DNA from 3 places in the Citrobacter sp. GW821-FHT02E08 genome. Region 3 is predicted to be linked to each of the others. Evidence: predicted binding sites of a transcription regulator. Region 3 holds the regulator's gene; each other region holds the start of a gene.

Region 1 (2,273 bases), on a different contig from region 3:
ATACGGCCTACGGTGATATGTCGTAGGCCTGATAAGCGAAGCGCCATCAGGCACTTAGCACCTTAGTAGCTGCTTGCGCTTTTGCCGTCGCCGTGGCCGAGTGCTTTCAGCAGGCTCGCCAGCAGGCTGGATGCGCCGAAACGGTAGTGACGAGAGTCAGCCCAGTCAGCGCCAAACAGTTCGTCGGCAATCGCCAGGAACTGCTGCGCGTCTTCAGCCGTACGTACGCCACCTGCCGGTTTGAAGCCAACCGTTTTGGCAACGCCCATATCACGAATGACTTCCATCATGATGCGCGCGCTTTCCGGCGTCGCGTTTACCGGCACTTTACCGGTAGAGGTTTTGATGAAATCTGCACCCGCGTTGATGGAGATTTCAGACGCTTTACGGATCAACGCTTCTTCTTTCAGTTCACCGGTTTCGATGATCACTTTCAGCAAAACGTTAGCCGCCGCGCAGGCATCTTTACAGGCTTTAACCAGATCAAAACCGACCTGCTCATTGCCCGCGATCAGCGCGCGGTACGGGAACACCACGTCCACTTCATCCGCACCGTAGGCGATTGCCGCACGGGTTTCCGCCAGCGCGATGTCGATGTCGTCGTTACCGTGTGGGAAGTTAGTCACTGTCGCGATACGGATATCCGGCGTGCCCTGCGCATTAAGGGTTTTACGCGCAATAGGAATAAAACGCGGGTAGATGCAGATAGCAGCCGTGTTACCGACCGGGGTTTTCGCCTGATGACACAGCGCGATCACTTTTTCATTGGTGTCGTCGTCGTTCAGGGTGGTCAGGTCCATCAGTTTCAGCGCGCGCAGGCTGCTTGCTTTTAAATCGGTCATTTGATTCTCCAACGGCATCGCCGTATAAAATTTCACCTTGCGGGTTTGTTAGTATTCTAACATTCATCCGCCATTACACTTCGATATACATCACAGTTAATGAAAACTACGTACAAATTTGCATTACTCTAATGAGATCAACTTCAAATAAATGACCTTTTCAGGCCCCACGAGAATGCGACAGGCGCATCAGGATCAAAAGCCATCGTGGCGTAACTTTCTACAATGGCGCTAAACCTTCGGTACAAAAAGGAAACGAAGATGCCTGTTTCAAGCGAAACCGCCCTGCAACAACGTTGCCAACACATCGTGGCCAGCCCGGTGCTCAGCCCTGAACAAAAACGCCATTTCCTGGCGCTGGAGGCCGAGAACAACTTGCCTTATCCGGCGCTCCCCGCGGATGCCCGCCAGGCGCTGGATGACGGCGTTATTTGCGATATGTTTGAAGGACATGCCCCCTTCAAACCCCGCTATGTATTGCCTGATTATGCGCGTTTTCTGGCTAACGGTTCACAGTGGCTGGAGCTGGAAGGGGCGCAGGATTTAGATGACGCATTATCCTTGCTCACCATTCTGTACCACCATGTGCCCTCGGTAACATCGATGCCGGTCTTCCTTGGTCAGCTTGATACGCTGCTGCAACCATATGTTAGAATTCTAACACAAGAAGAGATCGACATTCGAATAAAACGTTTCTGGCGCTATCTCGACAGAACCCTCCCTGATGCGTTTATGCATGCCAATATTGGCCCTGCCGATACCCCTGTCACACGTGCGATTTTACGCGCAGATGCAGAGTTAAAGCAGGTAGCACCTAACCTGACGTTTATTTATGATCCGCAAATCACTCCGGATGATTTGCTGCTTGAGGTTGCAAAAAATATTTGTGAATGCAGCAAACCTCATATTTCCAACGGCCCCGAAAATGATAAAATTTTCACAAAAGGCGGTTATGGCGTCGTCAGCTGTTATAACTCTTTACCCCTTGCGGGGGGCGGCAGCACACTGGTCAGGCTTAACCTGAAAGCCGTTGCAGAGCGCAGTACTTCTGTCGATGACTTCTTTACGCGCACGCTACCGCACTACTGTCAGCAACAAATTTCCATCATTGATGCCCGCTGTGACTTCCTCTACGAAAAATCACATTTCTTTGAGAATAGCTTCCTCGTGCAGGAAGGGTTGATCGATCCACAACGTTTTGTGCCCATGTTTGGTATGTATGGTCTGGCGGAAGCCGTCAATCTGCTGTGTGAAAAAGCAGGGTTGAAAGCGCGGTATGGGAAAGATGAGGCCGCGAACGCGCTGGGTTATCGCATCAGTGAGCAACTGGCTGGGTTTGTCGAAAGTACACCGGTGAAACACGGCTGGAAGCAAAGAGCGATGCTGCATGCGCAATCAGGCATCAGTTCAGATATCGGCACCACGCCGGGC
Region 2 (2,273 bases), on a different contig from region 3:
TCAGCCCGTCCTGCACAATCTTCACGCGTCCACCCAGATCATTAACAGTACTGCAAAACCGGTCGCCCGTTTATGTTGTTGCATAGCATCCCTGAAATCTGCTTGCCAGAGACGGCGATAATTTTACTAATGTTAGCATTTCAGAGAGTTAAGCGAGGGGAAAAATAAAAATAGCCGTTGCAAGAGACGAAAAAAAAGCCGGTAGCAATGCAACCAGCCTTTTTCGATAGCGATGAGGATTTTAGAAGCGATAACCCGCAGAGAACATAAACACCCACGGATCGAGGCGAACGCTGTCATGCTGCTGAGCGCCGCCAAGTTTATAGTTCGCGGTCGTGTCGATATCCATATACCAAACCGACATGTTGATCAGCCAGTCACGGTCGATCAGGTAATCCATACCCACTTGCCCTGCTGCGCCCCAGGAGTCTTTCAGGCTCAGGTCAGACAATCCAGTCTCTTTTCCTTTGTCGTTAAAGCCCGTGTCAAAGAAGGTGGTGTAGTTAATACCGGCTCCAACGTACGGACGCAGTTTGCTGCTGGAATCACCAAAGTACCATTGCGCCATCAGCGTCGGCGGCAAATGGTGAACGGTAGCGATATCACCGGTTGATGAGGTTCCAATCTTATGACGGAACGGCGTCGCGCCCAGCAGTTCGATACCGATATTGTCCGTTGCCATATAGGTGAATGTCAGGCCAAGTTGCGTATTGTTGCTAACATCAAATCCGCCCAGGCTGCCTAACGTACCACCCGCCCCTTCGGTCGGGCGAACGGTTGCCGAACCTGCACGAATGAAGAACTCGCCCGCTTCATGCGCATAAACCCCGCCAGAGAGAAGAGTACTTACTGCCAACGCCGCCACTGTTAATTTTTTCATGTCCGCTCCATCGTTATGGTTATAAAAGCGTGACGAATATACCTACAATGGAGTAAAAAGTGATCTAACACAGATCACATTACATCTTGTAATTTAACATTTATTGATCTGGATTAATTTAGAACTTGCATTCAAAATCCTAGTTAAACTGATACAGATCAAATTCGATATATTTTCGAACTGAAAATATTCAGATGCTTCCCTCTTGCCCTTCCTGAAACTGGGCGCTAATTTAGCTTTCTCACAATTGAATTGATGCGTTATCTTGTTGCAGGTGAAATCATGAGCGATCTCAACCCGTGCATGACGTGCGGTGCCTGTTGTGCGTTTTTTCGTGTCTCTTTTTATTGGGCGGAAGCCAGTGATGCTGGCGGCCCTGTCCCGGTTCATCTGACGGAACCGGTGAGTCCCTTTCTACGTTGTATGGCGGGCACCAACCAAAAACAGTCCCGCTGCGTGGCGCTTTCCGGTTCTCCCGGCGAAAATGTCAGCTGTACGATCTATGAAAACCGCCCCTCCGCCTGCCGGGAATTTGCCATGTCAGGGGAAGATGGCGAGGTCAACGAAGCCTGTAACCGCGCCCGCGCCCGATACGGATTACCTCCGCTTTACAAAGATATGCTTTTCCATACAAGCCTTGATGCTGCCACTCACGGGTTATCCAGGGTACAATTGCCCGCTAATTAACACCTGCAGAACTCAAGGAGAGTGCATGTCTATCACGGCGAAGTCCGTATACCGTGACACGGGGAATTTTTTCCGTAATCAATTTGTTACCATCTTACTGGTATCGTTGCTGTGCGCGTTTATCACGGTGGTTTTAGGTCATGCCTTTTCCCCCAGCGACGCGCAAATTGCACAACTCAGCGAAGGCGACCATCTGGCGGGTAGCGTTGGATTGTTCGACCTGGTGCAAAACATGACGCCGGAACAGCAGCAAATCTTGTTACGTGCTTCTGCAGCCTCGACGTTTTCAGGTCTCATTGGCAATGCCATTCTGGCAGGCGGCGTCATGCTGATGATTCAATTGATTTCGGCCGGTCATCGGGTAAGTGCATTACGCGCCATTGGCGCCAGCGCCCCTGTTTTGCCTAAGCTGTTTATTCTGATTTTCCTGACGACGCTGCTGGTGCAGATTGGCATTATGCTGGTGGTGGTTCCTGGTATTCTCATGGCCATCCTCCTCGCACTTGCGCCAGTCATGCTGGTTCAGGACAAAATGGGTGTTTTTGCTGCAATGCGCAACAGCATGCGTCTTGCGTGGTCTAATATGCGATTGGTCGCGCCCGCTGTGATCGGTTGGTTGCTGGCAAAAACGTTGCTTCTGCTCTTTGCACCTAACTTTGCTGTACTGACCCCGAACGTGGGCGCGGTGGTGGCGAATACGCTGAGC
Region 3 (2,273 bases):
TGATTACATCAACTACATCACCCCGCAGTTCTCCCGTACGCATATTAACTTCCAGCGTGTACCCACGGTAGACACCTCGAATCCCTTTGCGGCAAAAGGCATCCCGTCATTAGACGAGAGCTTTGTCGTTATTCATTTTCGTAATCTGGAAGGGATCGATTTTCCCTGGTTGCTGGCGATGCTTCAGGGTTCATTTATTTCTCATATCAATACATTAGTCGTGCCGGGCGGCAAAATGGGACTGGCGATGGAGTTGATTATGCTGCCGCTGGTTCAGCGACTGATGGAAGGCAAAAAAATCGAATAATGCGCAGCGTTGCCGGATAAGCGTCACGCCCTCCGGCAACCTGAGATCACGCGGCAATCACTTCGTATGAGTGCGTGATATTCACTGCTTTTTCCAGCATCAACGCAACAGAACAATATTTTTCTGCAGAAAGATCAACAGCGCGCGAAACGGCGGCGTCTTTCAGATCATTGCCAGTCACAATGAAATGCAGATTGATATGGGTGAACAGGCGCGGCGCCTCTTCACGACGCTCGGAAGTGAGCTTCACTTCGCAGTTGGTCACATCCTGGCGTCCCTTTTGCAGAATAGACACCACATCAATCGCACTGCAGCCACCCGCGGCCATTAACACCATTTCCATCGGACTCGGCGCTTTATCACCGGAGTTACCATCCATCAAAATTTGGTGGCCGGAAGCAGACTCTCCCAGGAAGGTTAGCCCTTCGACCCATTTCACACGCGCTTGCATATTTCGTAACTCCAATGTTTCAATTTTCCTGACAGATTACGCGGACATAACAAATCTCGCAATGGAAGGCGACCTGCATCATGCTGAAGCGAGACACCAGGAGACACACGGCGAAAGCTATGCTAAAACAGTCAGGATGCTACAGTAATACATTGACGTACTGCATGTATGCAGAGGACATCACATTACAGGCTGCAGTACATTTTTAGCAGCCCCCTTCCCTGGCAGCGGGAAGCATATTTTGGCAACCCCAGAGACAGCGTCGTTTTCTGGCTCTGGAGACAGCTTATAACAGAGGATAACCGCGCATGGTGCTTGGCAAACCGCAAACAGACCCGACTCTCGAATGGTTCTTGTCTCATTGCCACATTCATAAGTACCCGTCGAAGAGCACGCTGATTCACCAGGGTGAAAAAGCAGAAACGTTGTACTACATCGTTAAAGGCTCAGTGGCAGTGCTGATTAAAGACGAAGAAGGGAAAGAGATGATCCTTTCTTATCTGAATCAGGGCGATTTCATTGGCGAATTGGGCCTGTTTGAAGAAGGCCAGGAACGCAGTGCATGGGTACGTGCAAAAACGGCCTGTGAAGTCGCTGAAATCTCCTACAAAAAATTTCGCCAACTGATCCAGGTGAACCCGGATATTCTGATGCGCCTGTCTTCCCAGATGGCTCGTCGCCTGCAAGTTACGTCCGAAAAAGTCGGCAACCTTGCCTTCCTCGACGTAACTGGTCGTATCGCTCAGACTCTGCTGAACCTGGCGAAACAACCCGATGCGATGACTCACCCGGACGGCATGCAAATCAAAATCACCCGTCAGGAGATCGGTCAGATCGTTGGCTGTTCTCGCGAAACCGTTGGTCGTATTCTGAAAATGCTGGAAGATCAGAACCTGATCTCCGCGCACGGTAAGACCATCGTCGTCTACGGCACTCGTTAACCCCGTCGAAATGGCGTATTACCCTGTAATGCGCCATTTTTGTTGGCACCGATGTGGCGAAGACTGATTTATCACCCTGAAATCAACTACGCACTGCGGCAAACGCTGGTGCTGTGTTTGCCTGTGGCGATCGGCCTTATCATTGGCCAGTTGCATCTGGGATTGCTCTTTTCTCTCGTTCCCGCCTGCTGCAACATTGCCGGGCTTGATACCCCCCACAAACGCTTTTTCAAACGCTTAGTCATTGGCGCATCGCTGTTTGCCGGATGCAGCCTGGCAATGCAACTGCTGCTCGCGCAAGCAATACCGCTGCCGCTGATTCTGACGGGTTTAACGCTGATTCTTGGCGTGACGGCGGAACTCAGCGCCTTGCATGCCCGACTCCTGCCTGCCTCGCTTATCGCCGCTATTTTCACGCTAAGCCTGGCTGGTAACATGCCCGTCTGGGAGCCGTTGCTGATCTATGCCCTGGGCACCCTGTGGTACGGGCTTTTTAACTGGTTTTGGTTCTGGCTCTGGCGTGAACAACCGCTACGCGAGTCACTCAGTTTGTTGTACCGCGAGCTGGCCGACT

The links. Region 3 encodes CRP, which controls carbon source genes, mostly activating them, when cyclic AMP is high. Its sites were predicted from a motif close to ATGTGANNNNNNTCACAT; they were not measured.
Region 1: the regulator CRP is predicted to act here: its motif matches at 974-991, upstream of deoC (deoxyribose-phosphate aldolase).
Region 2: the regulator CRP is predicted to act here: its motif matches at 1,027-1,044, upstream of ompW (outer membrane protein OmpW).

What each region holds. Positions count from the first base shown of each region.
Region 1 covers NZ_JBWKVL010000005.1:239,630-241,902, forward strand. Annotated here, with positions in the region: gene deoC (deoxyribose-phosphate aldolase) at 63-842, opposite strand; gene AC07UY_RS09530 (YjjI family glycine radical enzyme) at 1,104-2,273, shown strand, end outside.
Region 2 covers NZ_JBWKVL010000014.1:68,290-70,562, forward strand. Annotated here, with positions in the region: gene AC07UY_RS17065 (GGDEF domain-containing protein) at 1-25, opposite strand, end outside; gene ompW (outer membrane protein OmpW) at 242-880, opposite strand; gene AC07UY_RS17075 (YkgJ family cysteine cluster protein) at 1,163-1,567, shown strand; gene AC07UY_RS17080 (YciC family protein) at 1,593-2,273, shown strand, end outside.
Region 3 covers NZ_JBWKVL010000003.1:392,964-395,236, reverse strand. Annotated here, with positions in the region: gene AC07UY_RS06175 (phosphoribulokinase) at 1-307, shown strand, start outside; gene AC07UY_RS06170 (OsmC family protein) at 354-758, opposite strand; gene crp (cAMP-activated global transcriptional regulator CRP) at 1,067-1,699, shown strand; gene AC07UY_RS06160 (YccS/YhfK family putative transporter) at 1,751-2,273, shown strand, end outside.